Regions from separate parts of the Micromonospora sp. NPDC005237 genome, predicted to be linked through region 1. Evidence: riboswitches for the same ligand, from Rfam matches in the RefSeq annotation. Region 1 holds a riboswitch; the other holds the start of a gene.
What was found. A riboswitch is a leader RNA that binds a small molecule or an ion and turns the genes downstream of it on or off. The one in region 1 is predicted to bind cyclic di-AMP.
Positions count from the first base shown of each region.

Region 1 (3,907 bases):
GTCCGGGGAGACCAGGCCGGTGAGGCCGGCGACCCGCAGGTAGCGGCGGGCGGCCTCAGTGCGGCTGGCGAACCAACCGAGCGGGCGGGCGGCGAGCTCCGCGGCCCGGGCCAGCTCGGCGGGTGACCAGACCGCCTTGATGCCCAACCCGACCACCGCGTCCACCGGCAGCCCGGCGTCGCGGGCCGCCAGCGCCAGGCCGACCACCCCACCCAGCGAGTGGCCGAGCACCACGATGCGGTCGTCGAAGGCCAGGCCCTGCGCGATCCGCTGGGCCAGACCCTCGAAGGAGTACGACGACAGCGGGGCCGACCAGCCGTGCCCGGCGAGATCCGGCGCCAACCACCGCCCTGGCCAGTGCTGCTCCAGCAGTGGCGCCCAGGGCAGCCACACGTCGCCCGTCGCTCCCATGCCGTGCAGCAGCAGCAGGACCGGCCCGCGACCGGCGTGACCAACCGATTCGTCCACCACGGCCGCAGTCTCCCACGGTTCGTGGCCCGGTACGAGAGCCGTCATCGGCATCGACGCGAGACGCCGCGGGCGCCGGCCCCTCGTGGGGGACGGCGCCCGCGGCGTCGTGGGCGTCAGCGCCTGGGTCAGGCGGAGTAGCCCCGGGTGGCGATCCAGTTGGCCAGGTCGATCGTGGTGATCCAGTACGCCGGGTCGGCCGCGTTCGCCGAGTCGGCGATCCGCACGGTCCGGCCGTTGTCCTTGTAGCCCACGACGGCGATGTAGTGCCCACCGCCGTAGGAGTGCCAGCCGCCATTGGTGTCGGTGGCGTCGCCGACGACGTTGGCCACCACGCCCCGGCCGTCGGTGATGGCCTTGACGACGTCGGCCTGGAGGCGGTCCATCTGCGCCGGGCTGGGCGTGCCCGCGAACATCCGGGTCTGGTACGGGGAACCCTTCACCTCGGCGTTGAGCACCCGGGTGGTGTCCTCGGCCGAGTTGGTGCCCATCTCGGTGGTGCCCAGCTCGGCGCCGAGCTCCTCCTGCGTACGGTCGATGCCGGTGGCGCTGAGGGCGTTGCGGGTGGCCGCCGGGCCGCAGTTGTAGTACGTGTTCTGCGCCTCGTAGTCGTAGTCGAGCACCTTGGTCGCGGGCGGCTTCGGCGGCGTCGGCTTACGGGTGAGGTCCGGGTTGCTCGTGGCCTTCGCGGCGGGCGACGCGGCGCTGGTGGCCGGGGCGGCAGTGCTCGGCACGGCCGAGGGGGACGCGACGCGCGCCTGGTCGCGGGACGCGATGGTGTCGCTGCGCATCTCGGCGACTGTGGTCGCGGTGTGCTCGCTGGCCGGGGCGCCGTCGGTGCCGGCGAGCAGGGCGCCGGTCGTGGTGGCGATCGCGAGGGCCGCGGCGGAGGCCGCGACGATCTGGTACGGGCGCTCGGTCGCGAGGCGACGGAGCTGACGCTGCAGGGTGTGCTTCACGGGGTCCTCCACGGTTCGGGGGGTGAGCGGCACACCGGGCTCGGCCGGTATCCGGGCAGGCGCCAGCGCGCGAACCGTGGTCCGCGGATGGTGAACCGCTCAGGGGAACGCCCGGCGCGGCCGGGCGGGAAAGGCGGCGACCCGGGGGGTCAGCTCACCGTCACAAGGCGGATGAGCGGGGGCGCCGCGACGCCGTGGAGGCGGGGGAACAACCGAGGGGTGGAAAGGTGCTGCACGAGGATGGAACTCCTTCCGTCACCGCCTACCGGGTTAGCTGACGGATTCGGGCGGGAAGATCGCCCTACCGCGGGCCGTGGCTCGCGGATTCACCCCGGACTTACTGTGGGTCCCCGGTTCGTAGATCACGATTGAGCGGGTCGGCACGGCGTCGCCTCCTGCGATCGGTTACCGCACCGGACAGCACGACAGTACTGGCCAGTGCGGACCCTGCCAAGCCACGCCCACCTGCGTAAACATCGTTTGGCGCACCAATTTCTGCGCGTATTGCCGCTGACGTGACTCGATGGGACAACCGGTTCCGGAGGCGCCGACGGGCGACAACCGGACAGGCTGCCGGCAACGCCGCCGCAATCGCGCGAACATTGGCCGCCGATGGTGCCGGTCGCCCGATTTCCATCGTCCGTGACGGGCCTCACATAACAGATCGGGCTCAACCGACCCGGGCCGGACGCCAGCGTGTCACGACTGCCGAACGCGACGCCCGGGTCGTCGTACGGCGCGACGGCAGCGGGTTCGGCCGCAACCGGACCGCCGCCGCGTACGCCTCCTCGGCGAGCGTGCGTGCCGACTCGGCGGCCAGCTCCGCGTCCCGCCAGGCCGACCGCTCCCGCTCGTCGGCGGCCCGGTGGTCGGCCAGCCTCGCGTCACGGATCGCCCGGGTGAGCAGCACCTCCTGCTCGACCGGGTGCCGGCGGGGATCCCAGCCGCGCCGGTGCCCGAACACGTCACCGAGCTGAGTCATGGTCAACTCGCCGCGCCAGTGCGCCGCCATCGCGGCACGGTGCAGGTAGCGCTCCCGGGCCGCGTACTCGGCCGGGGTGTGCGGGGTACGTGGGGTCGGCAGCGCCCCGGCGGTGGCGAACCGACGGGCTGCGGTGTCCGCCTCGTCGTACCGGGACCAGGCGGCCTGCGCCTCTTCCTGAGTGATCAGCCAGTCAGCGCGTCGTCGCCGGGCCGTCTGCGCCGCGCGGGCCGCGGCCACGGCCACCTCTTCGGCGTAGCGGCGCAGGTCGGCGAGTTCGGCGGCGGCCACCTCCTGGGCGGTGGGCGGCGGCATCGGCTCGGAGGCGGTCGAGTCCGGCTCGGGACGGGCGACCAGCACGGCGAGAACGGTCAGCGCCAGCAGGAACAGGGCCGACCAGATGGCGGCGGCCTGGGGCACCTCGGTCAGGAACTGGTAGAAGACGACGGTCTCCATGGTCGGCACCTCGGGAGAATGCGCGTTGCGACGGGGAAGCCGCACGAGGGTCGGTGACCCGCGGGTCGGCTGGTACGGACTGGTGTGTCGACAGGTGCGGTGGCGGGACGCTCGATCGGGGCCTCGGCGCTGCGGCGGGGCGGCTCAGCAGCCGGTGCGGTGGCCAGTGGCCGGCGCGGAGGTCAGTGACCCGGTGCGGGTCAGGAGCCGGTGCGCGGTCAGTGACCCGCCGTGATTCGGTGCTCCGGTGGGGCCCGGGGAGCGCGGGCGGCCGGATTGTTGGCGCGGGGTGACCGCTCGGAGACCGCCCGCGCCGGCGTCACACCGGTCGACGTGGCGACCAGGGTGCGCGAAGTGCCGTGCAGCGCGGGCTGCGGGTCGGCGGACCACGCCGAGCCGGCCTCGTCAACGGCGGCGGACTCGTCAACGGCGGCGCTGTCGCGGGTGGCGCTGTCGCGGGCGGCGGTCTGGTCGTCGTCGACGATGGACGTCGCGGGCCCGGTGCTGGTCACGGCGGCGGGTCGGTCGGGCGACGCGGGCGGCTCGACTGCGGACGTCGCCGAGGCGGCTGGCGTTGGCGACCCCGGAAGGGCCGTGGTCGCGCCGAGCGCGAGGGCGGCGATGACGGCGAGGCTGGTCAGCACCCGTGTCGCCCAGCGCGCCACCCACCACAGGGGACAGGTGAGCGCGACCGGAAGCACGTCCCCACGCTACCGCCGACGACGACCGTGCGCATCGACGCCGGGCGTGTCGGCTCACGCCGCGCCGACCGCGTCCGGCCTGGGCGGATGGGTCAGCGCGAGTCGGCGTACGTCGATCGTTCGTCGGTCCGGCCTGCGCCGGGGGCCCGGTCGTCGGTGTCGCCGGTGCGCTGTGGAGGGACGGCCGACGGCCGCTTCGGGCGGCGCGGCGCGAGCCGGCGCATCATCGGGGTCTCGACGTAGCGGTGCAGCAGCCCGGCGAGCACCAGATTCACCAGCAGGAACCCGAGCACCACCGCAGGGCCGCGCCAGCCCCGGAAGCCGGTCCCCCAGTCGCCGCT
Region 1 covers NZ_JBEXHJ010000005.1:117,346-121,252, reverse strand. Annotated here, with positions in the region: gene ABZT87_RS15400 (alpha/beta hydrolase) at 1-471, opposite strand, end outside; gene ABZT87_RS15395 (C39 family peptidase) at 597-1,439, opposite strand; cyclic di-AMP (ydaO/yuaA leader) riboswitch at 1,672-1,812, opposite strand; gene ABZT87_RS15390 (hypothetical protein) at 2,098-2,865, opposite strand; gene ABZT87_RS15385 (hypothetical protein) at 3,084-3,566, opposite strand; gene ABZT87_RS15380 (acyltransferase) at 3,659-3,907, opposite strand, start outside.

Region 2 (3,907 bases), on a different contig from region 1:
GCCGTCCCGTTCGAGGTCGCGGCGCTTCGGCGAGTCGATGATGAAGCAGAAGAGACCCTCGTCGGTGATGACCGGGGAGACCGGATGGACCCGGGGCCCGCCGTCGGCGCGGACCGTGGCCAGGTAGCCGAAGCCCGGCCCGTACTGCTGCAGGAGAACGCGGATCCCGTCGGCGAGGCGGGGCTCGTCGGCGGCGAATTCGGACCAGGAAGCCATGCCGACATTCTATCGAACAAATGTACGAGCAGCGACCTCGACGCGCTGGTCACCGGCACCGAATCCGGCCGGTCCGGCCAACGCGGCTATGGTGGTCCGATGCTGCTCTCCGACCGTGACCTGGTCTCCGAGATCAAGGCCGGCACGCTGGGCCTGGAACCGTTCGAGCCCACCCTGGTCCAACCGTCCAGCATCGACGTACGACTCGACCGGCTGTTCCGGGTGTTCAACAACCATCTCTACACCCACATCGACCCGGCCATGCAGCAGGACGACCTGACATCGGTGGTCGAGGTGCCCGACGGCGAGCCGTTCGTGCTGCACCCGGGGGAGTTCGTGCTCGCCTCGACGCTGGAGGTGATCTCGCTCGGCGACCAGCTCGCCGGCCGGCTGGAGGGAAAGAGCTCACTGGGCCGCCTCGGCCTGCTCACCCACTCCACCGCCGGGTTCATCGACCCGGGCTTCTCCGGTCACGTGACGCTGGAGCTGTCCAACGTGGCGAACCTCCCGATCACCCTCTGGCCGGGCATGAAGATCGGCCAGCTCTGCATCTTCCGGCTCTCCTCGCCGGCCGAGCACCCGTACGGCTCGGTGGTCTACGGCTCGCGCTACCAGGGTCAGCGGGGGCCGACGCCGAGCCGCTCCTGGCAGAACTGGCGTGCCTGGCCGACGCGATAGATAGCGGACGACGAGGGCCCGCCGCGACGAGATCGCGACGGGCCCTGCTGCGTCCCGCGTTGGTCAGCCGGGACGGCCGTAGCTGTGGATCGGCCCGTCGTCGACCTTCTTCATCTTGATCGGCTGACCGGCCTGGGAGGCGTGCACCACCCAGCCGTTGCCGACGTACATGCCGACGTGGTGGATGTCGCTGTAGTAGAAGACCAGGTCGCCGGGGCGCAGATCGCCCCTGCTGACATTCTTGGTCACCCGGCTCTGCGCGGCGGCGTTGTGCGGCAGCGACACACCGGCCTTCGCCCACGCGGCGAGCATCAACCCGGAACAGTCGTACGAGTTCGGACCCTCGGCACCCCACACGTACGGCTTGCCGATCTGGGCACAGGCGAACTTGACCGCCGTGCCCGCGCCGCCGCCGGGGTAGCTGGCCGGGCAGGGCGCCGGACGCAGCGGACCGCCGCCACCGCTGCCGTACACCTTGAGGCGCAGCTTCTGCAGCCGGTCGATCTCGTCGTTGATCTGCTTCTTCTTCGCCGCCAGCTGCGCTTCGGTACGGGTCAGCTGGGCCACCATCTCGTCGAGCGGCGCCTTCTGCCGGGCCAGCTCGTCGCGGAGATCGGCGACCTGACGGACGTCCTCCTGCTGGTTGTGGGCGAACCGGTCGAGCATCTCGAGTTGCCCGACCACCTCGCCGGGCGACCGGCTGCCGAGCATCGTGTTCACTGTCGACAGGTTCTCGCCCATGTACGCGCGCACGGCCAGCGCGCTGACCTTGTTCATCGCGGCGTCGACCTGGCGCTCCAGGGGCGCGATGCGGGCGGCGAGCGCGTCGGCCTGCCTGCGCTTCACGGCCAGGTCCGCGCGGGTGGCGTTGTGCCGTTCGATGACCGGTTCGAGCTTGTTCCAGTCGGCGTCGATCTGGCGCTCGATCTCGGCGACGGACGGATCCGCGTGCGCCGCCGTGGCGCTGCCCGTCAGGACGACGGCTACGCCGACCACTGCGGCGAGGGCGGTGGTGAAGCGGGACCAGCGTGGACGCGGCACTGTCGACGTCGGGTCGGCCGAGGCCGACCGTTCGGACGACGGCCGCGGGGCATGGAGGGCCACCGGGGTTCCGTACTCCTTCTTCCTGACCGCCTACCGGGTTAGCTGACGGGTTCGGGCGGGAAGTTGGCGCCCTACCGCATTGGCTGCGGATTCACCCCGGGGGAACCTGGGTCCCCGGCTCGCTCGCAAGCGACTCGGCGGTGTCGGTCCGTTACCGCCCGGGATGGGCAGACCTGCTACCGGGCCGACAAATGACCAGAGTAGAGACGGCCGTTACCGATCCGCAACCCGTGCGGCCGTGACACTCCGTACCGATTGGAGGAGGTCACCGAGCGTGCGTGAAGCTTTCTTTCGATGCAGTTTGATATATGGAAAGGTATTGACGCGGACTCCCGACCGGCGCGAAGGTGACCACACCGTTACCAGTCAAATCTAGGGGGTTCGATGGAACGTCCAACCCTGTCCGCCGGCCGGCGCGCATCGCTCGCGGTCGCCGTGGTCATCGCCACGGCCGCCGTACCGCTGAGCGCCGGCCCCGCCTCCGCCGCACCGGCCGCCGACCGTCAGCAGCAGTACGCCGCCGCGTCGACCGAGTACGGCGTGCCGACCGCCGTGCTGCTCGGCGTCTCCTACCTGGAGTCCCGCTGGGACAGCAACGCCGGCACCCCGAGCACCAGCGGCGGCTACGGACCGATGCACCTGACCGATGCCCGCCACGTGGCCGCCCTACCCGCGCGCGGCCACCACGACGCCGGCACCGAGGATCCGCGCGGCGACGACTCCCGTGCCGTCCTGGCACCCGCGCCGGCCACGGATCCCGCGCCGCCCACCGCCGCGATGCAGACCGTCGACGCCGCCGCCGCGCTGACCGGCGCCGCCCCCGAGGCGCTGCGCAGCGACGCGACGACCAACATCCGGGGCGGGGCGGCGCTGCTGGCCGCGTACCAACGGGAGGTGGGCGCTCCGGTCGGCGCCGGCACCGACCCCGCCACCTGGTACGGCGCGGTGGCCCGCTACGCCGGCGCGGACAGCGCCGACGCCGCGGCGGCCTTCGCCGACGAGGTCTACACCACCATCGGCGACGGCGAGACCCGCGTGACCGACGACGGCCAGTGGGTCACGTTGCCGGCCCGCGCGGTCCAACCCCAGCGTTCCTGGCTGGACCGGCTGGGCCTACGACGACTCGCCCGCCCGGACGGGCTGGAGTGCCCGCGTACGGTCTCCTGTGAGTGGATTCCGGCACCCTACGAGGCGTTCGGCGACGGCGACTACGGCAACCACGATCTCTCCGACCGGCCCGCCCGGCAGAAGATCGAGTACATCGTCATCCACGACACCGAGGCGAGTTGGGCGACCACCCTGAAACTCGTCCAGGACCCGACCTACGTGAGCTGGCACTACTCGCTGCGCTCGGTGGACGGGCACATCGCCCAGCACGTCAAGACCAAGGACGTCGCCTGGCACGCCGGCAACTGGTACGTCAACGCGAAGTCGATCGGGCTGGAACACGAGGGCTTCGCCGCGCAGGGCACCTGGTACACCGAGGCGATGTACCGGACCTCGGCGAAGCTCGTCCGGCACCTCGCGCTGCGGTACGGCATCCCGCTGGACCGCCAGCACATCATCGGCCACGACAACGTGCCCGGCACCGTCGCGTCGACCGTGCGCGGGATGCACTGGGACCCGGGGCCCTACTGGGACTGGACGCACTACTTCGACCTGCTGCACGCACCGCGACTGGACACCGGCACCCCGGCCACCGGGCTGGTCCGGATCGACCCCGACTACGCGACCAACCAACCGGCGTTCACCGGGTGCGTCACCCCTGGAACACCCTGCGCGCCGCGCGGCTCCTCGTCGGTGGTGCTGCACACCGCGCCGTCCGCGGACGCGCCGCTGGTCAACGACATCGCGCTCCGCCCGGACGGCACCCCGAACACGATGGACGTGTCGGACCACGGGGCGCGGG
Region 2 covers NZ_JBEXHJ010000002.1:279,247-283,153, reverse strand. Annotated here, with positions in the region: gene ABZT87_RS06190 (pyridoxamine 5'-phosphate oxidase family protein) at 1-216, opposite strand, end outside; gene dcd (dCTP deaminase) at 316-894, shown strand; gene ABZT87_RS06180 (NlpC/P60 family protein) at 958-1,998, opposite strand; cyclic di-AMP (ydaO/yuaA leader) riboswitch at 2,012-2,148, opposite strand; gene ABZT87_RS06175 (N-acetylmuramoyl-L-alanine amidase) at 2,383-3,907, shown strand, end outside.
Region 2: it holds a riboswitch for cyclic di-AMP, as region 1 does, so the genes downstream of both, ABZT87_RS06180 (NlpC/P60 family protein) here and ABZT87_RS15395 (C39 family peptidase) in region 1, are expected to answer to the same signal.